Regions from separate parts of the Priestia sp. D51 genome, predicted to be linked through region 1. Evidence: riboswitches for the same ligand, from Rfam matches in the RefSeq annotation. Region 1 holds a riboswitch; each other region holds the start of a gene.
The links. A riboswitch is a leader RNA that binds a small molecule or an ion and turns the genes downstream of it on or off. The one in region 1 is predicted to bind cyclic di-AMP.

Region 2: linked by a shared signal. The riboswitch ahead of kdpF (K(+)-transporting ATPase subunit F) and the one ahead of ACNHOZ_RS27925 (cation:dicarboxylate symporter family transporter) in region 1 are both predicted to bind cyclic di-AMP.
Region 3: linked by a shared signal. The riboswitch ahead of ACNHOZ_RS05120 (potassium channel family protein) and the one ahead of ACNHOZ_RS27925 (cation:dicarboxylate symporter family transporter) in region 1 are both predicted to bind cyclic di-AMP.
Region 4: linked by a shared signal. The riboswitch ahead of ACNHOZ_RS04420 (dicarboxylate/amino acid:cation symporter) and the one ahead of ACNHOZ_RS27925 (cation:dicarboxylate symporter family transporter) in region 1 are both predicted to bind cyclic di-AMP.

Annotation. Positions count from the first base shown of each region.
Region 1 covers NZ_JBLTIR010000019.1:13,715-21,839, forward strand. Annotated here, with positions in the region: gene ACNHOZ_RS27890 (alpha-galactosidase) at 1-189, opposite strand, end outside; gene ACNHOZ_RS27895 (hypothetical protein) at 209-754, opposite strand; gene ACNHOZ_RS27900 (APC family permease) at 1,076-2,389, shown strand; gene ACNHOZ_RS27905 (hypothetical protein) at 2,519-2,653, opposite strand; gene ACNHOZ_RS27910 (EcsC family protein) at 2,790-3,581, opposite strand; gene ACNHOZ_RS27915 (DedA family protein) at 3,606-4,211, opposite strand; gene ytvI (sporulation integral membrane protein YtvI) at 4,372-5,403, opposite strand; gene ACNHOZ_RS27925 (cation:dicarboxylate symporter family transporter) at 5,617-6,876, opposite strand; cyclic di-AMP (ydaO/yuaA leader) riboswitch at 6,983-7,122, opposite strand; gene ACNHOZ_RS27930 (undecaprenyl-diphosphate phosphatase) at 7,396-8,125, opposite strand, start outside.
Region 2 covers NZ_JBLTIR010000002.1:573,581-581,705, reverse strand. Annotated here, with positions in the region: gene ACNHOZ_RS09580 (GrpB family protein) at 1-210, shown strand, start outside; gene ACNHOZ_RS09575 (DUF4397 domain-containing protein) at 247-927, opposite strand; gene ACNHOZ_RS09570 (hypothetical protein) at 1,043-1,480, opposite strand; gene nfsA (oxygen-insensitive NADPH nitroreductase) at 1,574-2,311, opposite strand; gene ACNHOZ_RS09560 (putative quinol monooxygenase) at 2,341-2,625, opposite strand; gene ACNHOZ_RS09555 (ArsR/SmtB family transcription factor) at 2,830-3,144, shown strand; gene ACNHOZ_RS09550 (CHY zinc finger protein) at 3,164-3,499, opposite strand; gene ACNHOZ_RS09545 (undecaprenyldiphospho-muramoylpentapeptide beta-N-acetylglucosaminyltransferase) at 3,677-4,744, shown strand; cyclic di-AMP (ydaO/yuaA leader) riboswitch at 4,945-5,087, shown strand; gene ACNHOZ_RS09540 (hypothetical protein) at 5,160-5,297, shown strand; cyclic di-AMP (ydaO/yuaA leader) riboswitch at 5,313-5,453, shown strand; gene kdpF (K(+)-transporting ATPase subunit F) at 5,751-5,831, shown strand; gene kdpA (potassium-transporting ATPase subunit KdpA) at 5,856-7,517, shown strand; gene kdpB (potassium-transporting ATPase subunit KdpB) at 7,539-8,125, shown strand, end outside.
Region 3 covers NZ_JBLTIR010000001.1:982,251-990,375, forward strand. Annotated here, with positions in the region: gene ACNHOZ_RS05100 (S1C family serine protease) at 1-1,246, shown strand, start outside; gene ACNHOZ_RS05105 (peptidyl-prolyl cis-trans isomerase) at 1,243-2,145, shown strand; gene ACNHOZ_RS05110 (Lrp/AsnC family transcriptional regulator) at 2,434-2,889, opposite strand; gene ACNHOZ_RS05115 (carboxymuconolactone decarboxylase family protein) at 3,010-3,468, shown strand; cyclic di-AMP (ydaO/yuaA leader) riboswitch at 3,584-3,728, shown strand; gene ACNHOZ_RS05120 (potassium channel family protein) at 3,853-4,512, shown strand; gene ACNHOZ_RS05125 (TrkH family potassium uptake protein) at 4,516-5,835, shown strand; gene ACNHOZ_RS05130 (YjcZ family sporulation protein) at 6,163-6,243, shown strand; gene ACNHOZ_RS05135 (YjcZ family sporulation protein) at 6,433-6,519, opposite strand; gene ACNHOZ_RS05140 (tetratricopeptide repeat protein) at 6,693-7,190, shown strand; gene ggt (gamma-glutamyltransferase) at 7,600-8,125, shown strand, end outside.
Region 4 covers NZ_JBLTIR010000001.1:847,148-855,272, reverse strand. Annotated here, with positions in the region: gene ACNHOZ_RS04425 (aspartate aminotransferase family protein) at 1-86, opposite strand, end outside; gene ACNHOZ_RS04420 (dicarboxylate/amino acid:cation symporter) at 195-1,430, opposite strand; cyclic di-AMP (ydaO/yuaA leader) riboswitch at 1,611-1,765, opposite strand; gene ACNHOZ_RS04415 (NAD(P)/FAD-dependent oxidoreductase) at 2,372-3,841, opposite strand; gene ACNHOZ_RS04410 (ATP-binding protein) at 4,059-5,459, opposite strand; gene ACNHOZ_RS04405 (YjcZ family sporulation protein) at 5,613-5,786, opposite strand; gene ACNHOZ_RS04400 (hypothetical protein) at 5,874-6,299, opposite strand; gene ACNHOZ_RS04395 (hypothetical protein) at 6,289-6,450, opposite strand; gene ACNHOZ_RS04390 (DUF4397 domain-containing protein) at 6,665-7,420, shown strand; gene ACNHOZ_RS04385 (YpmS family protein) at 7,452-8,024, opposite strand; gene ACNHOZ_RS04380 (SGNH/GDSL hydrolase family protein) at 8,037-8,125, opposite strand, start outside.

The DNA.
Region 1 (8,125 bases):
TTCATAGACCGAAGCGCTAGCTCCTCTTGTTTCCACACGTAAAAAATGCTGAAAAGACGGACGGTGCTTAAGCTTTTTTCCATAGTACAAGTGACCAAGCTGCTCGTTTTTCAACACTGAAAAGATATAACTTACATCGCGGCCCTGCAGGTGAAACTCCTTTGTACGTTCATTAAATAAGATCCCCACTCTATCTCTCTCCTCACCATCAAATATCTAACGAGACATTTCCTTTTTCATCTATTGCCGTTGCATGCTCAACAGCAGATGCTAGATTAATCTCTTTTCTTTCATACCATTTCGCTAAATCTTTGAATAACTCTTCTGTTTCAATCATTCTTGTATCTACTCGCAGTTCAGTTTCGTAGCTATGAAGAGACCAAGTGCTTTCACTAAATAAGTTCATCTCCACATCTAGACACATTTCCTTCCAATTGGGGGCACACCGAATAGGGTGAAGTATGTCTGAACATGCAATAGTGTAGCGGTTAGAGCCATTTTTATTCATAAAACAATGAACAGAAGAGGTACTCACATCTCCCTGACTAGTTTGTATAGATTTATATAGCTGGATATCTAACAACGGAACGCTCCATTTTAACGCCATTTTTGGAAGACTTCTTTTTTTAATCGACTTGACCGTTAATTTAATAAAATAAACACCATCTTTTTTTGTTTCATCCAATACAACATGCACACCTGGTTCCTTGTTTATCTCCAAGTTTATATAGGGTGTAGCAATCACTTCCTTCATCTCCTTTATCATCATTATAAGTTTATACACCCGCAAAAATGTAACCGCATTCAAAAGTTTGTTTTCGTATTTATTACAAGTAGATCATACTAATCGAAAGCTTTTTTACTTTCTTTCATTTTATGTAAAATGCTTTCTAGACTCAATGGTAAAAATCAAAGTGAAAAAAAGCATTTTTTTGCTTTATCTAGTAATTAACTAAACGCTCTTTATCTCTTAGCGCGCAATTTTCTCTTCTTTTTCAAAAAAAGATGACAAATCTAACAATATAGTATAATAATAAATATTGCAGAATGATTATACACAGAAAGGATGACAAATATGAATCATGGACCTTCTCTTCTTAAACAACTAAAATTATGGCATATCGTCGTGATAGGATTAGGCTACATGGCACCCATGGCCGTTTTCGATACATTTGGCATTGTAACTGAATCCACAGATGGACATGTTTCAGGTGCTTATGCATTCACGTTGATTGCTATTTTATTCACAGCCATTAGTTATGGAAAAATGGTAAAAGCTTTTCCTGGAGCTGGTTCTTCTTATACATACGCACAGCAAGTAATGAATCCAAGCATTGGTTTTTTGGTAGGATGGACGGCTCTTCTTGATTATCTATTTCTACCGATGATTAATGCACTTTTGACAAATATTTACCTAAGCTCTCTGTTTCCAGGTGTTCCAAAAGCCGTATGGATTATCAGCTTTGTGGTCATCATGACCATAATGAATATTTTTAGCGTTCATTTAACCGTTTCTTTTGGTACGCTATTAGTTGCTTTTCAAATTTTAGTAGCTATCATCTTTATTATTTTAAGTGCTACAACTCAAGGGCAAGAGCTATCATTTAAACCGTTTATAAGTGAATCGGCTTCTATATCTCTTTTATTAAACGGAGCAGCTATTTTATGCTTTTCTTTTTTAGGGTTTGATGCTGTAACCACCATGGCTGAAGAAACACTTAAGCCTGAGAAAACCATTCCCAAAGGGATTCTCATTATTGCATGTACGGGAGGCGCCTTATTTATTACGGTTTCTTACTTTGCTCAGCTTCTTTTCCCTTCAGCCTCTTTGTTTCATGATTTAGAAGGTGCATCGGCTGAAATCGCTTATAAAATTGGCGGCCAGCTGTTTCAATCTATTTTTGTAGCAGCAGCCTTAACATCAACTATTGCTTCTGGACTTGTCTCACATATGAGTGCATCAAGACTTCTCTACGCAATTGGGAAAGATGGTTATCTGCCACGGAGAATTTTTGGCTATATTCACCCTAAAACAAAGACGCCTGTTTGGAACGTAGTCATTATTGGTGGTCTCTCTTTAATTTCACTAAGTCTGTCTCTTGAAAAAGCTACCTCTTTAATTAATTTTGGTGCTTTAATTGCGTTCAGTTCAGTTAACATAGCGGTTTTTATCCATTATTTTATTCAACAAAACAAACGATCTCTCAGTGGATATATTTCATATGTACTTATGCCTTTACTCGGCAGTTTATTTTTATTTTTTATGTGGCTTAACTTAGAAAAAACATCCTTATTTATCGGTATTGTATGGAGTATAATTGGAATTATTTATTTACTGATTGCCAGACGAAAAAATACTATTACCATTCCTACTTTTCATTTTGATTAAGGAAATAGGCTTAACACACCTCGACATATTTCCCCAGAAATAATGTCGAAAAAAAGTAATCGAGACATAAACAAATCAATCCCATCTACACACGCACAAAAAGGTAAACGATCTAATATGAATCGCTCGTTACACCGCTGTTGATTTCCGTGCAAGGCTTCGCTTTCCTCGGGCGGCCGTTGAGCCTCCTCGTCGCTTGCGCTCCTGCGGGGTCTCATCTGTTCCGCTTTTTCCGCAGGAGTCTTCGCCTTGCCCTCCAATCAACACCTAGAGGCAACTAAATACATGAAAGCTACATTTACTATATCAATAAAAAAATCCGAACGTATTTGATTCTCAACTAAGAATCAAACTCGTTCGGATTTTTCTTCAACTAAAATACTTTCATACCAGCCTATTTTTATTTTTTAGATTGTGAGACTTTTTCTAAAATGCGTCTTTTACGGTAAAGCATCATTCCAACTTCTCCTATATCGCTAATCGCTTGTTTGTTAATATACGCCCCAAACACCATCCCTGCTATAGGAATCATTTGAAATAGCTTTTTCCATCCCAAGTTGTCTCTATAGGTTAGAAACACTTCTCTCCAACCTTGGAGCTGCTGCAAGCTCTGCGTTCGATTGCCGCTTGCTAATTCTTCTAAAATCGCACGCTTTCCTACAATATCAGAGGATGAAAACTGCATGCATTTGACCATAAAAATGCGTTCCTCTTGCTCAGTGGGATCGTAACCATAAGAAACAGCCACTTCTTGCAGTGTCTTAAGCGTAAGTCCCAATACAAAAGGAATATCAATCGCCAGTGTGAAAATTCCACCTACTCCGGTTGTAGCTCCTTGCAGCTGCGCATTCTTTTTTCGGACTTCAATAAAATACTCCGCCAACTCATCCATTTCCTGCAGAGATAAATGCTGAACATCCTCTATTGACAGCTGCTTATTTTCTTGTAATTGGGCTGATGCTTTCTCTAGCGTGGCAGACGTATTAGCTAAATACTGGCCTCCATTATCAACATACTTAGCAATTTCATCTAATAATTTTTCTATTTTTTGATGAATGAACTTTGGCGTTACTTTATCTAAAGCTGAAAAAGGCAAGCGAGCCAGCCGCTCCCAGAAAAAAAGTCCTTTTTGGTCTTTCTCCCACTTTTCAATTTTTCGTAATTCTATTCTCAATTGTTCATGCTCTGACATATCCTCACTCTTTTCCTCGATTTATCAGCTCTGTCCTACTTGTTTATTCCGCACATATTTAATGATAAAAAATAACGCAATTAAAACAACAATTCCGATTCCAATAGGCTGCATGTATTGAGATACAATCGGACCCACCTCTTTCCACTTAGGTCCTAACTTATATCCTAAATATACGTAAATAGCCGTTACTGGAAGCATCGCAACAAATGTGTAAATAGAAAACAGCCATACATTCATTTTTGCCATCCCGCATGGAAAAGAGATAGCCGTACGCACTCCTGGAATAAACCGTCCAAAAAAAGCGACCCCGCTGCCGTACTTATTAAAAAAGCGATCGGCAGCGTCAATTTCTTTTTCTTTCACCAAAAAATATTTTCCATATTTTAAAACTAGCGGTCGTCCACCGTAACGTCCCAGTGCATAAAGAGTCAACGGTCCACACACACCGCCTACTGTACCTGCAAGGATAGCCAGATACAAGTTCATATCACCTTGGTACACCCAATACCCTACTAAAGGTAAAACAAGCTCTGCGGGGACAAACTCAAACGTTAATGCTAAAATTACGCCAAAATAAGAGAGCTGTTTTAGCGCTTCAATTAAAGAAAGTAAAACCGACTCTAACAAAAATTCTCCTCCTCATGTCATTAAATCTAAGACTGCAAAACTATAATTTAGCCGATTGATAGATAAAAACCAACGCGACATAGTTTTTTCCTTTCCCTCTTTACGTATGACGTACTACAAAAGTTTCAATAAAAAAAAGCGCTAGTTTTATCCAGCGCTTTTATAGTTTAAAGTTAATTTGAATAATACCTACTTTACGAAGAGCATCGTATAAAATAACTAAAGCCGGTCCTAAAAACAACCCGACAAAACCTAAAAGTTTAAATCCAATGTACAAACTAACTAATGCAGCCAAAGGTGAAATACCCATATTTGTAGAAAATACTTTTGGTTCTACTACACGTCTTACTACCGTAATGACTCCAAATAGAATAAATAAGCCGATTGCTAATGAGTCATGTCCTTGAGTAAGAGCAAAAATCCCCCATGGAACGAGCACCGAGCCTGTCCCAAGGATTGGTAAGATATCGACAATTACAATTAATAAACTAAGCAGCGCGGTATACGGAACATCTAATAGCCAAAGCCCTACATAAGCCATTACAAACGTCATGACACTTAAAATAATTTGTGCCTTAATAAAACCAACCCCCGCTTGGATAAGCTGAGTGATGACAACTTGTAGCTTATATTTCGTTTCTTCTGTTAAGAAAGACTTAATTTTATTTTTAATAGCAGGCAGCTCAAGGCTGATAAATACAAGCGCTACTAAATAAATAAGAAACTCTAGTAGAAACCCAGGAACAGTAGCAGCAAAGCTAATGATGATTTCCACGGTACTTTTTAATAGAGAATCTAATGAATTTACGGTTTTTTCAAGCGTGCGCTCGATAGAAGAAATCACTTCTGTAGGAAGAGCGTTTGAATAGTATTTCCACTTAATAATAGTTGGATAAATCGCGGTTTCATAGATTTCTTTTACAAATGAAGGCGCTATCTTTGAAAGAGCAACCACTTGCGTAACGATTGTCCGAACAATAAAAAACCCAATAAGTATGAGCGAAACAACATATAAAATGAAGGTCATAAGCACTGCGTAGACTCTCTTCATTTTAAAAGATTGATGCAATTTTTGAACAATACCCTCAAGCGCTAATGCTGTTAATAAAGCAAACACAATCGGTAAACTGTAAGGGATTAAAAAACATACGATTACTATCGAGGCGATGACCCATATTCGCTTTTTCCACATACTCTACTATCCCCCAACTAGCTAAGCTATCTCTATATTTATTGATAAAGAAAGGAACCAGTGACTGCTTTTATGTAAGAATAAAATTTGGATATATTTATACCTGATGTTACATATTATAGGGTCAATTTCCATAATAATAAAGGAATTATTATGAAAAAAGCTACTTATTCTAATTTTTTGAATAGAATAAGTAGCTTTTTAATTTATAAATTAGCCGGCTCTCATGACCTCTGTACCTTTTTTAGGGTCAAATTTGCCTTCAGATTTAGACATCACAATTGCTGCTAGTGTGTTTCCTACTAAGTTAACAACCGTACGTGCCATATCCATGATTCTGTCTACTCCCGCAATGAAGGCTAATCCTTCTGCCGGAACGCCGATTGTTCCAAGAGTAGCCAGTAATACAACAAATGATGTTCCTGGCACCGCAGCCATTCCTTTAGATGTAACCATCAATACCAGAATGAGCGTCAGCTGTTGAACGATCGTTAAATCAATACCATACACTTGCGCTAAGAATAAAGCTGCAATCGCTTGATAGAGAACAGAACCATCTAGGTTAAATGTATAACCAATTGGTACAACGAACGATACAATAGCTTTTGGACAGCCCATCTTTTCAAGCTTTTCCATAATACGCGGAAGAACTGTCTCAGAACTAGATGTACTGTATGCTAACAACAGTTCATCTTTCATATAGCGGAATAAGTGGAAAATGTTAATTCCTGCCCATTTCGCAATTCCTCCTAATACAACAAGTAGGAAGAAAATTAACGCTAAGTAAACTAAGATAACAAGCTTTCCTAATGAAAGGAGTGACTCTAAACCGAATTTCGAAACTGTGACACCAATTAAAGCAAATACTCCAATCGGAGCCACTTTCATTACTAGGTTTACCACGTGAAACATTGCGTGAGAAACGCCGTCAAAGAATTGAACAACAGGCTTTCCTCTTTCTCCAATTGCCGCTACTCCAAGTGCGAACAATACTGTAAAGAAGATAATTGCTAGCATGTCCCCTTCAACAATTGACTGGAAAAAGTTTGTCGGAACAATGTGTAAGAACGTTTCAGCCACTGACTTTCCTTCTTGCTGTTTGGATGTTTCAACGTATTGTGAAATATCACTCTTCTGTGCTGAATGAATGTCTACACCTTGCCCTGGATGAAAAATATTAGCAACCAATACACCGATTATAATTGCAAAAGTCGTAATAATTTCAAAATAGAGAATGGTTTTAACGCCGAGCTTTCCGACCTGTTTACCGCTACCTGCTCCTGCAACTCCAACGACTAAGCTTGAGATAACAATTGGAATAACAATCATCTTAATTAATCTTAAAAATAGGTCTCCCAGCGGCTGTAGGTATGTTACTACACGCGGATCGTTAAACCAAATTACTCCTACAAGAACACCGAGGATTAAACCGGTAAAAATCTGCGTAGCCAAACCAAAACGAATTTTTTTCATAGATGTACCTCCCCAAAGATGTATGACATTTGTATATACTTTTCTGAAAAAACAAAAAAAGACTATTCTTAAGAAAGAACAGCCTTTTACTTACGCTATTTTGGGCTCTTTCTCTCAATAAAGCAAACGAGGTTAACTGTCGGATTCGGAATTGAGAGTTTCCTACCTTTTGTAAGGATTCACCCCAAGGCAGCTTTACTGCCGATAATGATTCCCCCGCTCTATACGATTAAGCTTATTATTCAATTTTTATAAAATTAAAACGATCTATACGTTGTCATACGTTTTTTACAGTCAATAAAACTAAACAGAAGTCTTACTTTTACTTAACTTTATACTGCACAAATATTAATTTACTATTTTTCGACACGTTTTGTCAATACCCATGTTTATAAAACGCTTTCAAAAGACAATAATATATATTTATGCAAAAAAGCTATTGCAATGTTGCAATAGCTTTTTCTTGCTTTTTAAGTCTTTATCAGAAGTTTAAATGGCTATAAAATACGCTTATTTATTTTATAAAAATACAAAATATAGAATAGCCGCTAAGACAATTCGATAAATGGCAAACGGAACTAATTTAATGCGGTTGATTAATTTTAAGAAAAAGCGAATCGATATAAGCGCAAAAATAAAGGCGCTGATAAAACCAGCAATAAAAAACGGTAGTGCATCTGATGTGAAATATTTCCAGTTTTTAACCAATGAAAGTCCACTTGCTCCTGCCATAATTGGCACTGCCATAATAAATGTAAAATCTGCGGCTGCCTTATGGCTCATTCCAAGAAGAACCCCTCCTGAAATCGTTGAGCCTGAACGAGAAAAACCTGGCCAAAGAGCAATACATTGAAACAGTCCTATACCTAGTGCTTGTCCATAAGACATTTGGTCCACCGTCTCTACACGCGGACGTTTAGGTCCAAACAAATCTGCTAGAATCATTAATACAGCTCCGACCACTAAGCCAATTAGCACCGTATTTAAAGAAAACAAATGTTCATCAATGTAATCATCAAACAAAAGGCCTAACACTCCTGCGGGTAACAAACCAACAATTACCTGCATTAAATTTAAGCGATTTGTCGGTCCAATTGCAGCAGCTGGTTTCTTTCCTAATCCTAATAAATTAATAAAACGATCTTTAAAAATAACAACTACTGCTAAGATCGACCCTAGCTGAATAACAATCTTAAATGTATTAGCTACTGGAGATGAAAATAATTCTTTTGAATTTAACCACAGGTCA
Region 2 (8,125 bases), on a different contig from region 1:
CCACATGATGCTAGAAGAAGTCATGTGTACGTAACGGTCAGTGAATCACCTTACTGGAATGAACGAATTAACTTCAGGGAGCAGTTACGCTCGAGCGAACGTGCTAGAAAAAAATATGAAGGTATGAAATACGAGCTTTCAAAACGATTGTGGAACGATATTTCTACCTATGAGTACAAAAAAGAAGAATTCATTCAGCGCAGTCTATAAAAAAACGTCATTTCAATTGAAATGACGTTTTTTTAATTAATTATCTTGTAAAACAATGGTCTCAAGCTTATCAGCAGTATTTACTGCGAGAACCGTATAGTTTTTACCGCTTTGAAGATTTGTTCCAGGAAGATTTAGTATTTCTTTTCCGTCTGCTGTGGAAACAGATAAATCATACGAACCCGGATTTACTACTTGATAACCTGAAATGCTTTTAAAAGACAGATTTTTAAATAAAGGAGCAGCCCCTTTAGGACCTACGTTTACCGCAGGAGCATCAGGAGATAAATGAGCAACACGTAAGCTTGCTTTTCCATCCATCCCTTGCTTATTATTCGTGAAAGCCTGCAGTTCAAGATTTTCGGCTTTATTTACAGCGGCTACTGTATACGATTTTCCACCGTCTACAACAAGGGTAGCTTCGATGATGGAATCTTTTGTTCCTTTTGTCTTCGCTTCGTATACTTCTACTTTATGAGAACCAGCTGACAAAGGCAGGGAGTTGGAGACATCTTTAAACTTTGCTCCTTCTACTAAAGCTTTGTCATCCACAAAAATGTCTACAGCTGGAGCATCCGGTGAAGCATGAACGATACGAACTTCTGCATTTTGAGCTGGTCGCTCATCTGCAGCAGGAGGTGTTTCAGCGGCAAATACTAACATGCGGCTAAGTGCCAAGAAGGCAATCACTGCTACCATTACGAATAGTCGTTTCATCAAGTATCACTCCTTTTTTAGTATACACAGCTTTATGTAAAGAGAAGGACTGTGCAGTTGTTAGCGTATACTAAATAAAATCAACTATTCGTATGTTTGTTAACTTTTAACGTGTTTACTGAGATTTCTGACGGAAAAATCGAAGAATAGCCAAAATATTGTACAAGGTTGTTAAGAGCCAGGTCAATAAGAAGCCTAGGCCAAGTCCGATATTGGCATCTATATACGTATGCGTGAAGTCATCATATACGACGTAGGCAAGAGGAGCAATTGACAGTAAAAGGAGAAGAAAAAACAAAAGTGTTTTCCATCTGCTTAAAGTGAAGGTTAGATAAAAGAAAAGGAAAGCGGAAAACAATAGAAGACCGTCTCGAATAGCCCAAGGTAAAACGCCGATATGTGGATTAGCGAGAAGAAAGGTTGGAACAATTGAAAGGAGGAAAAGGAGAGACAGCAAAGTCACATGAAGGGTGTTCTTTTTTGTAAAAGCCGGCACCAATAAAAACGCTGCCGTTGCACCTAAAAGAAAATTACAAATTAAAATAAACTCCATCCAAACACCTCATTTATCGAGTATTACTTTTAGTCTATTCAAGACGCTGTTAAAGTAGATAAAAAAAGCTGCGATGAACATCGCAGCTTTTGATCATTCGAATTTAAATCCTTGTTTTTCAAGCATCGCTCGAACTTCTGGATAATAAATGGTTTTGTAAATAGCGGATACAGTTTGTGACCAGTTCCGGTCATCTGCACCGTTTGTTCTCTTTTTCATATACTCTGCCATTTCAGCATCATAGTCTTGAATCAATGACTTTAAGTCATGATTATAGCTTTCACGATGGTGCACAGCAGCTTGTGGCAATCGAGGCTTTTTCGCAGAATGATCTGCCGGATGTCCAACGACAAGACCGCTTACTGGGAATACGTATTCCGGTAAATCTAGGAGCTCAATGACTTCTAGTGGCTTTCTGCGAATTCCGCCGATTGGTACTGTACCTAAACCGAGTGACTCTGCTGCAACTGTTGCTGCTTCTAAAGAAATTCCAGCATCGGTTGCCCCCACTAAAATTGACTCAAGTCCATCGGTTACGCCAAGAGGCGCATCGTTAAGCTCAGCTGCAATCTTAGCACGATTAAAATCTGCACAAAAGATTAAAAATAGAGGAGCTTGGTCAATCCACGCTTGGTTGCCTGCAAGCTCTGAAAGCTTTTTCTTCTTTTCTTTATCTTGGACGCTAATAATAGTTACTTGCTGTCCGTTAATAGAAGAAGCGGCTGACTGAGCAGATTGAATAATTGTATCTAAATGCTCGTCGCTTACTGCTTCGTCTGTATATTGACGGATAGAACGATGATCTTGAATTGTACGAATTGCTTCATTCATGATGCGTCATCCTTTCAAAGAAGTTATTTTTAGCCTTGTAATGTTTTTACATCTAAAGGTGCTACAAGTACGCCAGTTTGAGCAAATGCTACAAAACTTTGGAAATGAGCTGATTTATTGTGTGCTTGAATTGCTTCTTCGCTTTTCCACTCTTCAATCATCATAAATGTGTTAGGTGTAAAAGCATCTTCAAATAGTTGATAGTTGCTGTTTCCTTCTTCTTGTAAAGAATGCTTAATTAGTTCTTGTACGTTTTCTAAAAATTCTTCTCTTTTTGCTGGGTTAACTTTCATTGAAGCTTGTAAATGAATCATGGGTGATTCCTCCTTTAATAATGATGGTGCTTTATATTATTTGTTTTGTTTTTAATCTTTCATTCAATTTACGATTAAAATGAAGATAAGTTCGAATATCATCGAACAATGAAACTATAACACCGATTAAATAACAGTGCAAGGAATTTAGTTCGAAAGTTATCGAACATTGATACACAAAAGAAGCTGTGTTATATTTTAAGCATGAGAAAACCTTATCAACCACCGAAATCTGAAATTAAATTAACGCCTATTTTACATGCATTGAGTGATCCTAACCGGCTGCGAATTGTACAGTGTTTAGCGACAAGAAAGGAGCAGACCTGTTCGTATTATCAAAAATTAAATGTATCAAAATCAACGCTATCACATCATATTAAAGTACTTCGCGAAGCTGGAATTATTAAACTACGTATAGAAGGTACGCAGCACTATTATTCCTTGCGTTTAGAAGAACTTGAGGAACTGTTCCCAGGTCTGCTTCCTTCCATTATAAATATAGATGAGCAATTATTTTAAAAGCTGAACGATGTTTTGTTCAGCTTTTTTGTTCAAAATAAATGTGTCCATGCAGGCTGCATCCAGGATTAAAAGAAGAACGACAGTGAGGGCAAGTCGAGTTACAGGTTAAGTATTCATTAATTGAGAGCTCATGTTTACATACTCCGCAAAGAATAGCTTTTTCATTAAACATAGATTTTGGCCATCTTTTAATGTCGTGATCCGCATGTGCGTTATGACATTGATAGCATGGATAATATGTATGACAGCAATAAAATTTTATTGCAATAATATCTTTATCCGTATGATAGTGCGTACAGCGCGTTTCGGAATCCACTGTGTCACCTTTTACTGCAGGTACAGATTTGTTCATTATCATCACTCCTTATGAAAAGTATAGCATGCTTTTATACGCCTTATCATACATATGTAAAAAGAAAAATGCTATAATAAAACCATCGTTTTACATGTCAGATTGCATGCTAAAAAGATCAGATAAAAATTGATGTCAAAACAGATCGATTAAGTGAAGTAAAGAGAGGAAGAAAAAATGAGTAAGCAAGTTATCGTTTTTACCGGAGGCGGAACAGCTGGACACGTAACACCAAACATTGCCATCATGAAAGAATTAGACAGTGAAAAATGGGATATCCATTATGTCGGTTCTCACAATGGTATTGAGAAAGAATTAATTACAAAATTAAACGTTCCATATCATGCGATTTCAAGCGGGAAGCTGCGTCGATACGTAGATATGGAAAATGTAAAAGATGTATTTCGAGTAGCAAAAGGGGTTGGCGATGCACGTCGCGTGCTGAAAAAGTTAAAGCCTTCTCTTGTTTTTTCAAAAGGCGGTTTCGTCACAGTTCCTGTGGTAATGGCTGCTAAATCTTTAAACATTCCCGTGTTCATTCATGAAAGTGATTTAACACCGGGACTGGCAAATAAAATTGCGCAGAAATTTGCCACTAAAATTTTCACTTCTTTTGATGAAGCCGCAAACTACTTTCCAAAAGAAAAAGTGCAGGTTGTTGGTTCACCTATTCGAAAAGAGCTATTTAGCGGAAGCGCAGCGAACGGGGAAAGCTGGCTTCGCTTTTATGATAAGCGCCCCATTTTAACGATTATGGGCGGAAGTTTAGGAGCGCGCCGTATTAATGAAATCGTTCGAGAGTCTTTGCCTGAACTGCAAAAGAAATTCCAAATTGTACACCTTTGCGGAAAAGGCAATATTGATACAAGCCTTGAAAAAGAGTCAGGATACCGTCAGTTAGAATACGTAAACGAACAGCTTCCAGATGTTCTAGCGGCAACTGATTATGTGATTACACGCGGCGGATCAAATGCCATATTTGAGTTTTTAGCTCTTCATAAACCGATGATGATTATTCCTTTATCAAAAGCACAGAGTCGCGGAGATCAAATTTTAAATGCACAATCCTTTAAGAAAAAAGGCTACTGTATGGTTGTAGAAGAAGAGCAGTTAACAAAAGAACTGTTTTTGCGTGAAGTAAATGAGCTTCAGCAGCAGGCAAGTACGATGAAGCGTACAATGCGTGAAGCAACAAAAACGGATGCTATTTCAATTCTTGTAAATGAAATTGAGAAAATGAGCTAAAAAAGAGGCTGAAACAGACGTATGTTAGCCAAAGTGAAAAACGAACCATTGATCAAGGTATTTGATTAGTGGTTCGTTTTTTTTTGAATCTATTATTTTAAAATAATGAATAAACATAGAAAAATAAAGCTTTTAAAATTTCAAAAAATGTTGTTGACAGTAAATTTTAACAGGAGTAAGATTACTCTCATGAAACGTTCCACTGTGAAACGCTGAGTCTTTTCTGAAAGAGAAGGAAAGAGCGGAGGACCCAATTATCAGGGGTGAATCTCTTAATTGAGTAGGGTTACTTTCTTGACCCGAACCCGTCAGCTAACTTCGTAAGCGTTAAGAGAGAGGATGGTGTAATCGTGGTCGTTTTCTATAACAGCGGATAGTACGCTCCTTTCAAAATATAGGTGAAAGGAGCGTCAGGATGCATTTATCTAAGCAAATGATTCAAATGATTGAATATCGGGCCATGTGCGATCAGCAATCTTTTGATCTAGCAAACCGCTATTTGTCTACGTTAGTTAATCAAAGTTTTAAACGCAGCAGTAAAAACTATTATTAAGTCTAAAAATTAAATAACAAAGATACGCTTAATCAATTATGAGCGGGGGACCCAATATTTTGTACGTATGTACTAGGGGTGAATCTCTTAACTGAGTAGGGTTACTTCCATAACCCGAATCCGACAGCTAACTCCGTAAGCGTTTTGGGAGTAAAAAATTCGTGTCAATCACGGCTTATTTGTCGTGCATTAAACCGCGGAAGAGAACTCTCTTCTGCGGTTTTTTAGTGGAAAAAAATAGCATCACGTCTCGCCTTTAGCTTTCTTGGACGTGATGGTTTATGTAAAGCAATAGTTACTAAGCTTAGAAGCTATCATTTTTGTTAGGAAACAGTTAGGAGGGAGCAACTTGGATATGATCATGCTTGGAACGCTTGCCATATTAACAGCTGCTATGTACGGAATTATTTGCTGGTCGTCTCATGTAGTAGACGAAAGAGAGGAGAAGTGAACATGTCGTTCATTTTGTTAGGTATTTCAGTTCTCGTTTTAATTTATTTAGTATATGTACTGTTAAATCCAGAACAATTTTAATAAGCGGAGGAATAAAACGTGGGGATTTTTCTACTATCAGTTGCGCTGCTGCTTGTTTTTGTAGCGCTTATTGCAAAGCGCGTAGGTATTTATATAGCGAATGTGTTTTCAAACGACAAAAACACTAGCTTGGTAGGAAAGATAGAAACAGTTATGTTTAAAGCAGCAGGAATTAAAGGGCTTAATCAGACGTGGAAGCAATATGCATTTGCTCTTGTTTTGGCGAATACGTTTATGATTTTTGTGGTGTACCTTATCTTCCGGTTTCAAGGGGTACTGCCGTTTAACCCAAGCCACATCAAAGGAATGGATCCGGCACTTGCTTTTAACACGGCCATTAGTTTTATGACAAATACGAACTTGCAGCACTACAGCGGCGAATCAGGTTTGTCCTATTTCTCGCAAATGGCAGCCGTTGTATTTATGATGTTTGCAGCACCAGCAACGGCACTTGCAGTAGCAATCGCTTTTATTCGCGGGCTAGCAGGGAAGGAAATGGGAAACTTTTTTGTTGATTTTGTAAAGTCAATTACGCGTATTTTACTTCCTATCGCTTTTATAACAGGCATTTTATTTGCGTTTTTAGGTGTCCCTCAAACGTTAAGCGGGACTGTGACTGCCCATACATTAGAAGGAGCAACGCAGCAAATAGCAAGGGGACCAGTTGCTTCTTTTCTTTCAATCAAAGAGCTAGGAAACAACGGAGGGGGATTTTTTGGTGTCAATTCAGCTCATCCATTTGAAAATCCTAACGCGTTGAGCAATGTATTACAAATCGTCCTTATGCTGTTATTGCCAACAGCACTTCCTTTCACATACGGAAAAATGATCGGACAGCGTAAGCAAGGCCGCATCTTGTTTGTAGCGATGAGTATGCTGTTTATCGTTATTTTAAGCACAGCGTTTGTAACAGAGTGGGGAGGCAATCCAAGACTTGGTGCTTTTCATTTAAATGAAGCGAACGGTTATATGGAAGGGAAAGAAGTCCGTTTTGGTGTCGGCATGTCGACGCTTTACGCCATCGTGACGACAGCAAGTGAAACAGGTGCAGTCAACACCATGCACGATACCCTGACGCCTCTTACCGGGTTATTAACGCTTGGAAATATGATGTTAAATACCGTATTTGGCGGTGTCGGAGCAGGATTTATGAATGTTATGATGTACGTCATCATTGCCGTATTTTTATCAGGTTTAATGGTTGGAAGAACACCAGAATACGTAGGTAAAAAAATTGAAGGAAAAGAAATGAAGCTAATCGCCGTGACGCTTATTCTGCAGCCGCTGCTAATTTTAGGAGGAACAGCCGTAGCACTTACCACTCATTTAGGAATGGAAGGTATATCAAACCCTGGCTTTCACGGCTTAAGTCAGGCACTGTACGAATTTACGTCGTCAGCAGCAAACAATGGGTCCGGTTTTGAAGGACTCGGTGACGCAACGCCGTTTTGGAACATTTCTACGGGAATTGTTATGTATATTGGACGCTACTTCGGACTAATTACAATGCTGGCGGTATCGAGCTCACTAGCATCTAAGCAGCTTGTTCCCGAAACACCTGGAACATTTAAAACGGATACGTCTTTATTTAGCGGCATTTTAATTGGAACTACCGTTATTGTAGGAGCACTTACGTTTTTCCCAGTGCTTGTGCTTGGGCCGGTTGCTGAGTATTTAACACTGTAATCAAGAAAGCGGAGGATCATAATGAATAAACGGAATTTTGCAAATAATATTGAATTGGATCACAACAGTCATATTCAAGGTTCTGTAGATAAACAAGCTTCATCGATTTTTATTCAATCAGTAAAGCAGGCGTTTATCAAGCTCAGCCCAAGAACGATGATAAAAAACCCTATCATGTTCGTAGTAGAAATCGGGTTTGTAATTACGCTTTTTTTAGCCGTTGTTCCGGACCTTTTCGGAGAAAGTACAGTAAGCACAGGATTTAATGTTGCCGTATCTCTCGTGTTATTTTTCACCATTGTTTTTGCTAATTTTGCAGAAGCATTAGCAGAAGGACGAGGAAAAGCACAGGCAAACTCATTAAAGAAATCTAAAGGCGATATTACAGCTAATCAGCTTCAAAACGGGCAAATGATACAAGTTTCGGCCTCGCAACTAAAAAAAGGAGATATTGTCGTCGTTTCACAAGGCGAAATGATTCCTGGAGATGGAGAAATTATTAAAGGACTGGCGTCCGTTGATGAATCGGCCATTACGGGGGAATCGGCACCTGTTATGAAAGAAGCAGGCGGGGATTTTAACTCTGTAACGGGAGGTACAAGAGTTGT
Region 3 (8,125 bases), on a different contig from region 1:
AGAACGAAAAGAAGAATATGAAAACCGCCAGCAGCGCTACGATCAGTATCAGCCTGCGTCATCATCACAGCCTCCAAGAAGACGCTTATTTCCAGTGATCGCATCTTCCATCGCGGGAGCAGTGCTAGGGGGAGGAATTGTGCTATACGGCGCTCCGCAGCTAGGGTTAATGGATTCAGCGGATACGCAAACAGCGAATCAAACAACGCAGACTCAAACGGCAACAACAACGAGCACAACGCCTCGAACAGTAAGCACAACCGTGAATCAGTCAGATCTTGTTTCAGTTGTAAATAAAGTATCAGCTGCTGTTGTAGGCGTGAACAACATCCAGCAGCAAACAAATCCATTTTCTGGAGATACCCAAACGCAAGAAGCGGGAACGGGTTCCGGTGTTATTTTCAAAAAAGAAAATGGAAAAGCCTACGTTGTGACTAATAACCACGTTATTGACGGCGCAAGCGAAGTAGAAGTGTCACTTTCAAACGGACAAAAAGAAAAAGCTAAAATTGTCGGAGCTGACGCGCTAACGGATTTAGCGGTGCTTGAAATGTCCGACAAAAATGTTGAACAAGTGGCGAAGTTCGGAAAATCATCAGATTTAGTGGCGGGTGAAACGGTTCTTGCAATCGGAAACCCTCTTGGTGAACAATTTTCTCGCACGGTCACACAAGGTATCGTGAGCGCAGCAAAACGCTCTGTCCCTATTTCAGAGAATTGGAACGTAGATGCAATTCAAACGGATGCGGCGATTAATCCAGGAAACAGCGGCGGTGCCTTGATCAATTCTTCTGGTGAAGTAGTTGGTATCAACAGTATGAAAATTTCAGAAGACAATGTAGAAGGAATCGGCTTTGCTCTTCCAAGTGATGAAGTGCAGCCAACAATTGAACAGCTGATGAAAAACGGAAAAATAACGCGTCCATATATGGGGGTAGGTCTTCAAGATGTAGGTCAGCTTTCAGCTGCAACAAAACAAGATCAGCTAGGCCTAACAAGCGATACGTCTGAAGGAGTTGTCGTAACGACGGTTGAACCATTCTCTTCTGCTTCTGATGCTGGTTTACAATCAAAAGACGTGATTGTTGCCATCGATGGAAATGAAGTCAAAACATCCAGTGATTTACGTCAATATCTATACACAAAACGCAAAGTAGGAGACACGGTAAAATTAGACGTGTACCGAAATGGAAAAAAACAAACTATTTCTCTGAAGCTTTCAGAGCAGCAGGATAACAATGGATGAGTTCAGCACCGTTAAAGCTGCTGCTAGCAGTATTAACAGCGTTCGGATTTTTAACAGGCTGCGGAGGGAAGCATTCAAACACGATGTTTCCTTCTGTAGAAATTAGTCAGCTATCTTCTGCTAAAGAAGTGGCAGCGTATGAAGGAGGAAAGGTGACAGGAGCTGAATTCAATCGTTTTTTAGCAGTTGAAGGGTTCTTAAATCCCGATGCTCCGCTAAATGATACAAGCTACCGCAAAGAGTTGTTGCGGCAGCTTGTCATGCAAAAAATCTTAATTTCGCATCTAAAGACAAGTGACAGGGTACAGAAAAAAGTCGAGGATATGTGGAAACAAATCAAACGTTCATATGACGAAGATACAAGAAAACAAGGCTATGAAGTCTTGCACATTCGTTCTAGCGATGTAACTAAACAGTTAATAAATCAGTTTAAATTAGAAGAATATTTCCGTAAACAAATTACGTCTGATGAACTAGACGCTTACTATACACGTATTGAGAATGATGTAACGCGCGTATCTTTTTCGCAGCTAACTTTTACAACTTTACATGATGCCGAGACCGTTGCGGCTGAGCTGCAAAAAGGAACATCGCTTCAAGACGTTCAAAAAAAATATGCTGATGTCCAGACCATCAGCAAAATAGAGAATGATGATAATCTAAAGCTTTCAAGTCTATCTCCCTCTTTTATAGATGTTTTAAAAAAACAGCACATCGGAGAGTGTAGTAAGCCCATTAAAATGGGTAAAGTCTATTATATTCTTATTTTAAAACAAAAAGATAAAAAAACGGAATCAGAAGTCAAAGAAGAAATGATGAAAGAACTTGTTTTGAATCATATCAACCGGTATATCCAGGATCAACTGCCAAGGTTTCACGTGACTTTCAACCTTAGGTAGTTCCCTTTTATATAGATTGATTGTTTTCAAAAAACAAGCAGGTAAAAGAGCTTTCTGTTAATAGAGAGCTCTTTTACATTTTTAAGTAGACAGAAATGTCGGTACCTGATAGAATGAAGTTGTAAAACTTTCATTATTCGGAAAATTTATACCCTCCAGCTTTGGAGGGTTATTTTTTATGCTTTTGGACGAATAAAAGAGGCTAGGACAGAAGTAGTTTAGTGGAAAGAAGATCCGAACGATGAATCGTTCGGATCTTTTCGTTAGTACGGTGAACGTATGTTTCAATCACTTTTCATCTTTTAAATGACTCAATAATGCAGAAGACATCTCCACGTGAGAAAGGGCGATGTGTGAAATCGTTTTGGCATAAGGTGTAATTTCGTTAATAAATTGCTCGAGTACGTGCAGGTGAGGAAGCTGAAGCTTTGTAATGAAGCAAGCCTGTCCGGCGATGCGTTCACAGAATAAAGCATAGGGATACTGAGAAATAAATCTTTTAAAACGCTCGTGCTCTCCGTTTTTCATGGTTACTTCAATAAAACACGAGACGGGCAACTGCAGCTTTTCATAATCAATATCGATTGTATATCCTTTTATAATACCAAAGCTCTCTAGCTGTCTTACTCGCTCTGCCACTGAAGGAGGAGACAGGTTAATTTGTTTTCCTAGCTCTCTTAAGGAAAGACGGCTGTTTTGCTGCAGTGCCTGCAAAATCGATAAATCAATTTCATCAATTTTCAATTGAAAACCTTCTTTCATATTAATGTTTCATTTGATTAGTAACAGCAGATAATATGTTTTATTTGTTATCTGAAATCTCCATTTTTCTTACTATAATAATTAAAAAGGAGTGAGTGAAAAATGGCAAGAGTTTTGTTAACAAACGAAGAGGGAACAAATTTTGAAAAAGCACTGAATTTAATTCCAGATGTAAAAAGGTTGTATGATGAGCTATACGACAAGCTTTGGAACAGTGATATAGTAAAAAGAGAGACTAAGGAAAAAATCAGGCTTTATCTAGCAGGTGTTAACGGCTGTGAGACGTGTATGAGCATGTCATATGTAGGCGATAAGACGCTTAATCAAAAAGTGTTAAGAGAAAAAGAGCTGGAAGAAAAAGATCGACTGCTGTTTCGATTTATAGATGTATACCGAGTGCGTCCAAGGGATTTGACGGATGCTGATATGGATCAATTAAAGAAATTTTACAGTGATACGCAGCTATTAGAGCTTTTGGCTGTTATTAATTTGTTTGATCAATTTCACAAACTGATTGTCAGTTTAGATTTATATGATTTTTGCAGTTTGCAGCGCAAGTGATGTCTTCCCTAAAAATATCTTGACAGACAAAATCCACAGGAGTAAGATAGCTTTCGTGAAGTGAAACGTATCATGAATCGAATCGATTATTCTAAAAAATAGATCATAGACATTTGAATAAAAATCGCTTAATCCATTACGGAGCGGAGGACCCATTATTTACGCACATATTGTGCTCCGGGGTGAATCCTTAAAAAGGTAGGGTTACTCTTAAAACCCGAACCCGACAGCTAACTTCGCAAGCGTTTTGAGGGGGAAGAGTGTGAAAAAACACAGGAGCCTTCCTGTGTTTTTTTGCGCTTTTTTTAAGAAAAACATGTAATTTTTTAGAAAAAGTATAAGCTAAGAGAACACACAGCAGTTGAAGAAAGGAATAAATACATTATGAAAAAACAGTTTGCTGTATTGGGATTAGGTCGTTTTGGAGGCAGTTTGGTTGAAGAGTTTGCTAATTTGGATGTGGATGTGCTCGCTATCGACCGCAATCAGGAGGTAGTAAAGAAATATAGCAACTCAGCTACATATGTCGTGCAAGCGAACGCAATTGATGAAGCTAGCTTAAAAGGGCTAGGCATTCGTAACGTTGATCATGCTCTTATTTCGTTTGGAGACGATATCGAAGCAAGCGTGCTTGCAACGATGCTTTTAAAAGATATGGGCGTTAAGCAAGTATGGGTAAAAGCGGTGAATATGTATCATCAAAAAGTGCTGGAGAAAATAGGAGCGGACAAAGTCATTCACCCTGAGCGCGATATTGCGAAGCGGATTGCTCATCACGTGGTGTCAGAAAAAATCATTGATTACATTGAACTGTCAAAGGATTATAGTATTGTCGAAATTGTCGCTTCTAAAAAGCTTCATAATAAAACGCTGTTTGATTTAAATATCCGTGCCAAGTACGGCTGCAATATTATCGGCTTTCAGCGAAAAGACGGGGAAATGGTGATTTCGCCTACCGCGCATGAAATAATTGAACAAGGAGATATGCTGATTGTTATCGGACATAATCGCGATTTAAACCGTTTTGAAGAAGAAGGAGTTTAACTCATGAAAAAACAAATCATTAAACTAACTCCTCCGCAGCTTCTTGTTTCCATTTTTGGCGGAGGAATTATTATTGGTGCTCTTCTATTGATGATGCCTTTTTCTACTACTGAGCCAATCCGGTGGGTAGACGCCCTTTTTACATCTACTTCCGCTATGACAGTGACCGGCTTAGCCGTCGTAGATACAGGTACGCGTTTTACCGTCATCGGTCAAACGATTATTATGCTGTTAATTCAAATAGGCGGTCTTGGCATTATGTCATTTGCCGTGCTGATTTTTATGATGCTAGGTAAAAAAATTGGATTTAAAGAGCGTATGCTCGTTCAGCAGGCATTAAATCAGACGAGCGTCGGTGGAGTTGTGCTGCTAGTTAAAAGGTTGTTCATCTTTTCATTTTTAATTGAGTTTGTTGCACTGATCTTTTTAGCGATACGCTGGATTCCGGAATTCGGATGGTCTAAGGGGCTGTTCTTTAGCTTGTTTCATTCGATTTCGGCTTTTAATAACGCAGGGTTCGGACTACTGTCTGATAACTTAGTTCAGTATGTAGGAGATCCTATTATTAACATCACGATTTCTTTTCTCTTTATTATTGGTGGGTTAGGGTTTACCGTCCTTGCTGATATGTGGGTGAAAAAATCGTATAAAAAACTAACGCTGCATTCAAAAATTATGATTATCAGCACGTTCGCCATTAACGTGATTGCCATGCTTTTTATTTTTTTCTTAGAGTACGGCAATTCGCATACGCTCGGAAATTTATCATTAGGAGACAAAGTATGGGCTTCTTATTTTCAAGCGGTAACAACAAGAACCGCTGGCTTTAATACAATTGATTTAGCTCATTTGCATGACGCAACGGTGTTTTTAATGGTTTTATTGATGTTCATTGGTGCAGGGAGTGCGTCAACAGGAGGGGGTATCAAACTCACGACGTTTGTGGTGATTGTCTTTTCTGTATGGGCATTTTTACGAAGCAGGGAAGATATTGTGCTGCTAAAGAGACGACTTCTTCCTCTTCATGTGTTTAAGGCACTAGCCATTACGATGATTTCAATTATGTTTGTGTTTGGGGCCATCTTCCTGTTAAATATTTCGGAAAACCTGCCGTTCGTAAAAATTATGTTTGAAGTTGTTTCTGCGTTTGGAACAGTAGGTTTATCGATGGGAGCGACTCCTGAACTTTCGTACTTTGGACGCGTGATTATTATCTTTATCATGTTTTTAGGAAAAGTGGGGCCATTAACGCTTGCGTTTTCATTATCTAAGCAAAAGCGTGAAGCCGTTCGCTATCCAAACGAAGATATAATGCTAGGATAGAAAAATCGCCTTCGATGAGGCGATTTTTTTATATTATTTATACGTTCAAGACATATAAGAGGTTACGCACAAAACAGTTGCGATGAATAAAAAGAAGGCAAAAACAAGAACAATGGGCAATTTGGAATGTCGGCGCATTAAAGCCCCTCCTTTTTTATAGTAAAAAAATCTCTTACTATATATAACGAAAGAAACAAAAATATGATTCACTTTTTTTGGCGAAATTTGAAGGTTTTTCTCATTGGAAAAATCCGCACCCCTGTCCTAAACATTTTGCCAAGCTGTTGCATACACTAAAAGCAGATAACAGGAAGTGAGGGATGGTACGTGGGAAAACAAAATTTTGCGTTAATCGTTGTGTTATTTGTTTTACTTGTTATTGTAGGTGCGTCTGGCTTTCGCTTTTAAACGTTAACTTTATTTGCGCATAGCCCCCGTCAAAAAGGGCATACTAGGCGGAAGTAAAAACCAAAAATTTCTTCAATATTGCCGAACAATGAGTTCCTCTACTCATTCATCTAATCGGTATGTAGCCATGCGAAAGCATGGTTTTTTTTGAAATAGGAGAGGATGAATGATGTTCATCCTCTCTAGAAATTAGTAGTAGCAAGAACACCCTACGATTACTAATAGGATAAATAAAACAACGATAAATGAAAAACCAAAACCGCCTTTTGCGCCCATATGTGTAACCTCCTTTAATAAAAGTCTCTATATCCTATGTACTAATTGGGTTAAGTGATTGAGAAATTTGCCTATTTTTTAATGGTAACGTTTTTTGTGAAGAATGAAGAACACTTACTTTTTTCATTTGCGCAGAAATCCTTTATGATAAAGAGGAAAAGGAGGGCAAACAGGTGGGAATACATGCACAATACGTCATGAATCAGCTAGAAGAGGGAAAGTGGAAAGAGATCAAGCGCGAAATTCAACAAGAAATGAAGAAAAAACCTCAAGCATCTGATTTGTACTGTTACTTAGCCGTTTGTTTAGCAAAGCAAATCGAAGAATCAATTATCTTTGAAAAAATGGTATTGAACTTAGAAATGGACCGGGCTCTTCATCAGGCATTAACATTAAATCCATCTTCAAGCTTGGCGCACTTCGTTCGAGGAATAAAATATCGGGAAACTCCGCTTATGTTTGGAGGGAATTACGAAAAATCGCTGTTTTATTTGCAGAAGGCGCAAGATCTTGGTTTTGAAGGGATTATGCTGCCGCTCGAACTCGCCAAAACCTATATTCAATTAAAAGAAATGGAAAAAGCGAAAGAACAAATCGCCTATGCTCGGGAAATCAATCCTACGCACGCGGACATTAAAAAAGTCGAAAACATGCTCCAAACAGGACGATGAATCTAAAGTCCTGTTTTATTTTTGATTTTCAGAAAACGTATGCTGATTTTCATAAAGGATTGCTTTTTATATAACAATAAGAATATTTATAAAAAATTTAAGAAGTGCATGTAAGTCGAACGACTTCTTAACTGCTAGATTTTCTACATTATTAGAGCGTTCAGTCTACATAGTTCCAAAAATAGTAAGAAACTATCAGCCTATGGATAAATTGTTAGAAAATATAGATAATTGTAAATGAATAGAGAGAAAAGTTAAACATGCGATTAACTAAAAAAGCAAAGGTATGATTTACTTTGCTTTTTATTTATACGCATATGTAAAAAATATCATAATAAACCAATTTATTCTTCGTGAAATCCATCGTCTCAGGCGATGTGAAATAATGCATTTGAAGGAGGAGACCCAGATGAAGGTTATGAAGATGTTGGCTATTACGTTATTTAGTTTATGTTTAGTTGTCACACCAGCTGCTGCTGAAGTTCCGGGTGTCGACCATTCAATGAAACGGGGTGCTACACAAGGAATTGTAGCGGCATCTCACCCGCTGGCTGCTGAAGCGGGGAGGAAAGTGTTAGCTGAAGGCGGAAACGCTGTAGATGCGGCAGCGGCCATTCAACTATCTCTAAACGTTGTGGAACCGATGATGTCTGGTATCGGCGGCGGCGGTTTTATGATGATTTATGAAAAAAAGAAAGATAAAATTACGATGCTAGACAGCCGTGAAATGGCACCGGCTGATGTCACCTCTAAGCTGTTTTTAGATTCAAAAGGAAAAGTCATTCCTTTCAGTAAGCGTCACATAACAGGAAAAGCAGTTGGAGTTCCGGGCACGTTAAAAGGAGTAGAAACAGCCCTTGAAGATTATGGAACAATGGACTTATCAGATGTTATTAAACCTGCTATTACTCAAGCGGAACAAGGAATTAAAGTGA
Region 4 (8,125 bases), on a different contig from region 1:
TGGTCGTACAAATAAATTCCTTTTCCATATGAAATAACTGGGTAGTCGTCGTCGAGCAGCGGCTTTATCACATGGGTTTTATTCATTTCCGCACTCTCCTTTCAAACACACACTCTTATTAAACTGTATGCTGAAAAGAAGAGTTTCTTGCCAATAAAAAAAGCCCTAGCATATAGCTAGAGCTTTTACACATATTAAGCTGATTGCGTTACAGATTTATCGATACGCTTTGCTTCTGACTCAGCCACAATAACGGCACACGCAGCGTCTCCTGTAATATTTACAGACGTACGAAGCATATCAAGCAAGCGATCAATTCCGATAATTAATCCGATACCTGCTACAGGCAGGCCAACCGAACTCAGTACCATCGCTAGCATAATAAGACCAACTCCCGGCACGCCTGCTGTACCAATACTAGCAAGCACCGCTGTCAACACAACCGTCACAAGAGCGCCCAACGACAGATCAACCCCGTATACTTGCGCAATAAAAATAGTCGCTACACCTTGCATAATTGCCGTTCCATCCATGTTAATAGTTGCACCTAATGGCTGAACAAAACTGCTGATAGACTCGGGGACACGAAGATTTTTTTGCGCCACATTCATTGAAATCGGAAGCGTTGCATTACTGCTTGATGTACTGAATCCAACTGTCATCGCAGGAGCAAACCCCTTAAAAAATTCAATAGGGTTACGTCTGGCCATAAGAGCGACTGATCCCCCATATGTTACGATTGAATGGATGAACAGCGCGAGCACGACTACAATCATGTATAGCCCCATCGCTTTAATTGCCTGCCAGCCTTGACTTCCAACCGCGGTTGCAAGAAGCCCAAATGTTCCGTACGGAGCAAACTTCATCACTAGATTCACAAGGTACATCATCAATTCATTTCCTTGCTCAAGTAAATTGTAAAGTCCTTTTGTTTTACTTCCAAGCATCGTGATACCAAAACCGATAAAGATAGAGAAAACGATAAGTTGAAGCATATTCCCTTCAGCCATCGCTTGAATTGGATTGACTGGAATCATATTTAAGAATGTCTCTCCAACAGGTGGTGCTTTTTCAGCTTCAAAAGAAGCGTTTTGTGTATCAAAAGATCCAAATGTACCCGGTTTAATTGCATACGCTAAAATTAAACCGATAATAATTGCAACGGTTGTTGTCACTAGGAAGTAGGAAACTGTTTTTGCCCCGATTCTTCCTAATTTTTTAGGATCTCCTAAACCTGCTACACCTAACGTGATAGAGAAAAACACAATTGGTACAACAAGCATTTTAATTAAGCTTAAGAAAATTTGGCCAAGCGGTGTAAACAAGTACTTGTCCAGCGGAGCAAAAGCACTTGGAGCAAAAGCATTGATTAACACTCCTACAATAGCGCCAGCAATTAGCGCGATAATAATCTTTGTCGATAGCTTCATCGATTTACCTCCCGTAAATAAATTATATTAGAATGATTCTAACTACCATACTTATTTTACCATGCATTGAGGGCGATAACACTCAAAATATACAATATATTAAAAATTTTCAGATTAATAGTTTAGGAATATTTTTAGCTATACAAAAAACCATGAGAATATCATGGTTTCATAGACCTGTTATTCCCTCACTGAATGCTTACGGAGTTAGCTGTCGGATTCGGGTATGTGAGTTACCCTACTTGATTCATTCAAGATTCACCCCAAGTACATTACGCACAAATATGGGTCCTCCGTTCTCTTATAAAGCAAAAGAGATTAAGCAAATAATTTTCTTTAATATTTTTGCATGATAATAATTGTTACTTTAATTAAAATTCATTTTATATGTTTCTGTCAAGTTTTTATTCAAAAATAATGCATGATTTTATCGTAAAAAGTTGAGAATTGTTATATTTTAAAATATTTACATCATATTTCAATAAACCAAAAACACCTATTTAACAAGACTTACAATCTAATGAATAAAAAATTAATTCAAAAAATAGTTTATAAAGTGAACTTTATTCTCGTTAATATCATTCATAAATATGTATAATTATTCTAATATCCATGTACTTTACTGCTTCCATAAATATTTTACTTATCCAAAAAAAAAAAACTCTTTCCAACTGTTGATTTTATCCTTGTACTGCTTGATATACACTCCCTAAAATTTCACTGACTTTATTGATGCGAAGAAATCGACATTATCAATTCCCCTTATTCTACTTAATTCTGCTCAAGATAGAAGTATAGATTTCCTACTATCTTTTAAAAAAGGAGCGGGTAATTATCATATAAAACTATCGGAGTTGGAGCGGTGCAAGTTCTTTACTTTTTACTTATTCCCTCTCATTGATTTAACCCATAAAAAAAAGAGGCCGTGACGGCCTCTTTTTTTATACAGTAACAGGTTCAGAACTTGCTTTACGATTCTTTAATTTTTCAACAATGTCACGAGCTACCCACACACCACACGCACTTGCCTGCGCGAGTCCTCGCGTAATACCAGCTCCGTCTCCTCCCACGTATAAACCGGAAATTTCAGTTTCAAACTTATCGTTTAACTTCGGACGGGCGGAGTAAAATTTCGCTTCCACACCGTAAAACAGCGTATGTTCAGATGCTAACCCAGGCGTTACATGATCCAGTGCTTCTGTCATTTCAATTAAGCTTTTCATTGTATTGTATGGAAGCACTAAACCCAAATCACCAGGGACAGCTTCTTTTAACGTTGGTTCTAAAAAGCCTTCTTTAATTCGATTCGCTGTTGAACGGCGCCCCTTTAAAATATCTCCATACTTTTGAACAACTAAGCCTCCGTTTGACAGCATATTAGCTAATCTTGATACTTCGTGCGCATATTCGTTCGGCTGATCAAATGGATCCGAAAATTTATGAGAAACAAGCAGCGCAAAGTTCGTATTTTGACTTCCAAGCTTCGGATCTTTGTATGCGTGTCCATTTGCTAACATAATCCCTGAATGATTCTCTACTACCACATGCCCTGAAGGATTGCTGCAGAACGTTCTGACTCTTGTACCTACAGACGTATTGTAAATAAATTTCCCTTCGTACAAGTGCTTGTTGATTTCTTCCATAACAACGTTAGATGTTTCTACTCGAACACCGATGTCTACTTGATTGTTAATCATTTTTAAACGGCGTTTTTTTAGTAAGTCGCTCATCCACTTCGAGCCGTCTCGACCTGGTGAAACCACGACTTTATCAGCCGTAATTCTGTCACCATTCTTCAATTCAATACCGCGCACGATATGCTGACCATCTTCTTTTTCTGTTATTAAATCGGCTACTTCCGTTTTATACTGCATATCAATTTTTTCTTTTAAGTATTCATAAATGCTTTTTAAAATTTCTAAATTTTGCTCTGTTCCTAAATGACGCACTTGGGCACGCAATAGCTTTAATCCTGCTGCGTATCCGCGTTTTTCAATTTCACGAACTTTATCAGTTAACGGATCCGTAATCGTATCGGTTGCTCCGTGTTTTAAATTAATTTCATCCACGTATTTAATTAAATCTACCACCTGTGATTCAGACAGATAATCCGTCATCCAGCCTCCAAATTCACTGGTGATATTAAACTTCCCATCTGAATATGCGCCGGCTCCACCGAAACCATTTGTGATAGAACAAGCAGGCAAACAGCCAGCAAACTCTTTTCTGCCAACTGCAGGCGGACATTTTTCAATTTTTTTCTGAAGAATCGGACAATTACGTCGATAGATATCGTGTCCTTTATCGATTAATAAAATAGTTGCTTCCGGTAATTTTAACGTTAGCTCATAGCAAGTAAAAATTCCAGCGGGTCCTGCCCCTACCACAATAACATCATAATTTGAGTTCATTGTACATTCTCCCATCATCTTTTTTCTTTGGGTAAAAGATAAAAGTTATTGACCGAATTTTCTTTTTTTATTATCATTCGGTTATTTTCTAGCCATTTGATAATATATCAAAAACAAACCCTTTAGTCAACAATATACACGAACATTAAAATAAAAAAATAAAAAAACATTCGTTTTTATTTTAACCAAATAAAAACCAGCGAACGAATAGCAAGCGCTACGAAATGTTCACTGGTTCTTTAATATACGGAAGAGCAATTTCTACTTTTGTTCCTACTCCTACTTTACTCGCAAATGAAATATGCCCTTGATGCTGTTCGATTATTCGGTAGCTAATCATTAATCCTAGCCCTGTTCCTGTTTGTTTGGTGGAATAAAATGGTTCACCTAGCCGAGCTAAAGATTGCTCATCAATTCCACATCCTTCATCCTCGATAATGACCATGCCGTATTCATTTCTTTTCTCAACGGTAACTTTAACTGTACCTTTGCTCATTGACTCAAGCGCATTTTGAATTAAATTAATAAAAACTTGTTTAAGCGCATTTTCTTCACAAAAGATTGTAATCTCATCACTAATCTCATTAATAATACGACAATTTTTATAATTGGCGTGTGTATCTAATAATAATGTCACGTGACGTATGATTTGATTGAGACTTTTCGGATGGTATGAATTTTCAATTTTAGGCTTGGCCAGTGTTAAAAATTCTTGAATAATGGATTCGACGCGATTCAATTCTTCAAGCATAATATCATTGTATTCTTCATTATACTGTTTCGATGCTTTTAGCAGCTGAATAAACCCTTTAATCGCCGTCATTGGATTACGGATTTCATGTGCTACTCCTGCCGCTAGCTTGCTCACCATTGTAAGCTTTTCAGATTTGCTTGCCATTTCATCATATTTTTTTCGATCCGTTACGTCGCGAATAATATACTGAATGGCATCCTGTCCTTCAAACTTAATTTTGGTTGCCGAAGATTCAATAATGACGACCCCTTTTTTAGTCAATAATTTCACATCAACACGTGGCCTCACGGACATTCCATTCATCAGCTGAACCATTCGTTCTTTTACAATTTCTAAATGTTCGGGGTGAATAAAGTGAAGCCAAGGACGCCCGATATACTCTTCTTTTTTCTCGCCGCCAAGAAGTTTAACACCAGCGGGATTCAAATATTGAATTCTGCCTTCTCTCGTTACAATAAATGCATCTTGACTTTGCTGGACAAACTGCTTATATTGCTTCATTTTCCGAATGACTTCCTCTTGCTTTTCAATGCTTGAGGAAAACTCTTTCCACTGAACAACTAAGAGCGGAATATCTTCTTCCGTGCGCTGAATATGGATATGCATCGGAAACTGCTGATCTACTTTTTTCTTAAGTAAAACAACTTCTTCCTCTTGCTTTCTTAACGGTTCCACTTCATGCTTTTCGATAAAAAAGCGATTTGGCTCTTCAAATACATTACAGGAAAGAAGCCGTTCCTCCGTCGTTTTAAAAAGGTGGCAGCAAGCTTCATTTAAAATTTGAATATCGCCATCCATATTCATTACGAGCATTGGTGTAAATGACATTGAAAATAGCTGTTGAAATACTTTTTCCTTTTCCATATATTCACCTTCGCTTATTGAGTTACTAGCTATAGTATAATATGGTAAATGTTGATTTGGCAAAATTTTTTTATTATTTAAACAATTTATATGTAAGTTTGTCCTTTTCCATCTTTTATAAAAAGCTCGCACATGCGAGCAAATGAGACCTAATCAGCAAAAACAAGTACAGCCAATGATGATTAATAAAATAAATAGTACAACAATTAATGCAAATGACTGGCCCGTTCCGCAATGATGATAACCGCCAATTGGATAGTGGCAAGTATCATATAGGTGGTGATAGCCTCCGTGATGGCATGGGTCGTAACAATCGTAGTTATACATAGCAATCTCTCCTCTTGTTTTTTTCATTTCGTACACTGTACTTTATATGCGTTAGTTGATTGTCCTGTATGTGCATTCGCCCATTTTTTACTTTCTCTTACGCCATATTCGCCTTTTGGGCTGCAGCGTATACGAAAACAACAAAAGTAAAATACTGCCCATCACCAGTAGCGTAGTAAAATCTTTCATAAACTCAATAATGACCCCTATATACGGGAGATGGTATGCGTAGCTTCCAATCACTTTAAAAGAAGCAGGCAAAGAATTTCTTTGAGCTGTAACCAGTACATCAGGGTCTTGATTATGGGCCAGTACAAGTTCATTCTTTGAAGAAGATGATTCGTCTCTAAAGACAACTATATCTCCGCGATGCAGGTAGTGATAATCCGTTTCTTGAACGGTCACGGTGAAACCAAATAGGCTTGGAACTGTACTAACAAATAAAAATGTAAAGCAAATTGCATAAAGAACAAGTACATATCGAAACGCAGAAAACATACATTTATTGATCATAGGTAATCATCTCAATTCGCTCGGTTACTTTATTTAGCGCGGGGGTAATGTGATTAAATGAAGTAGAGCGCTCTGTAAATTGAATTAAAAGTAGCAGCAGTAAAAAACTTAACATGATTAACCGTAGCATCCGAGCATAAAAATCACGCATGCTCTCACTCCTTTTTCCTATACTAAATTCGGTCGTACAATAAGCCTTCAGTCAATAATTTGATTCAGTATATGCACATAGAGGGCGTTTGGCTCATTGTTTCTTCTTGGAGGTCTCGAGAGTGATCAGTGATCGGCATAAATTATGAGTTTTAGCATATGTTTGGTTACGTATGGAAATGTTTTTATACTCCGACAATAAGGGAGCTGAACATATGGCTAATTATTCCTTTGATCAATATATTAAAAAAGCAATGAAATACGATTTTCTAGCTAACTACTATAAGTATAGTGATCCATCTAAGCATATTCATTATTATCAAAAGCATTTGTACTATATCCAGCAGGCCATCTTAACTTCTTCTGAAAATACGAATTTACGCGTAAATCCGCCGCAAATTCGTATACTTCACGCTTCTCCAGATTCTCCATCTGTAGATATTTATATTAACAACAAACGAGTGATTCGCAACTTAACTTATAAACAAGAAACAGATTATATTGAATTACAAGAACCTGGAAGATACACAATTTCTATTTATCCCGCTGGAGAAACGGGAAGACCTGTTTTAACGGAATCATTTACATTTGAAGGAAACCAAAATTACACGGTAGCGGCGGTAGATGAGCTAAACAAGCTTGATTTATTATTTATCTATGATAATACGGATGTACCAAGTGGAGAAACGAAGCTTCGGTTTGTGCACCTTTCTCCTGATGCTCCTGCTGTGGATATTGCGGCTAGAGGCGGAGACGTCATTTTTTCTGGCGTACAGTTTAAAGAAGTCACAAAATATTTGCCTTTATCCCCCATGCATGTTCAACTTAGTGTGCGCATAGCAGGAACCAAAAATGTAGTACTCGAAATCCCAGCACTGAACCTTCGCCCGAATCGAACATATACGGTATATGCCGTCGGATTTGCTAAAAACCGTCCTGCATTAGAAGCGCTGATTTCCCAAGACCGTTAACAAAAAAAACCTTCCAAATTGGAAGGTTTTTTTATTCACTGCGCGAAATTAAACGTACGCGAATATCATCATTTTTTAAATCAAACTTTTGTACTTTTACAGCAAAATCACTCTCTAACTTCATCTGCTGTAACGCTACGTATACTGATTCATTCTTTGGATCGATTGTTACCCATTCTGGTAGCGCAAAATTATTATTTACGTATCGAAGCACTGTGCGGACAGGCAGCTGCAGCTTCCCAACAGAAAGTGACTGCTGTTCAAGCACAATATCTCCATTTTTTTGTACGATCGGATCAAATGTCATTCGAATATTAATATCATCGCCGAATACTTGAATCGTTCCGTCTACTCTTACTACATCGGTAAGAGTAATTTTGTAGTTAAGCGGCTGATTCTTAAATTCTTTTTTTAAATATTTATCAATCAGTACATTTAAGTCCGCTTTTTTAGCCAAAATAGTTAGTTCTGCGTCTCCTTCTACTTTTTCAGAGGGAGTTGGATTGACCTTGTCAACCGGTTGAAAAATAAACGCAATAATAAGGATAGCCCCTAGAACATTAATCCCTAATAACGCGATAAATAGGGTTTTCCACTTCTTCATATAACAATCTCCTTACTCGTTCCCACTCTCTTTCGTGTTTTTCTCTTTTTCATCAGATGTAACTTCTTCTGCTGTTTCCTTTTTCTGGTCTCCAACGAGAG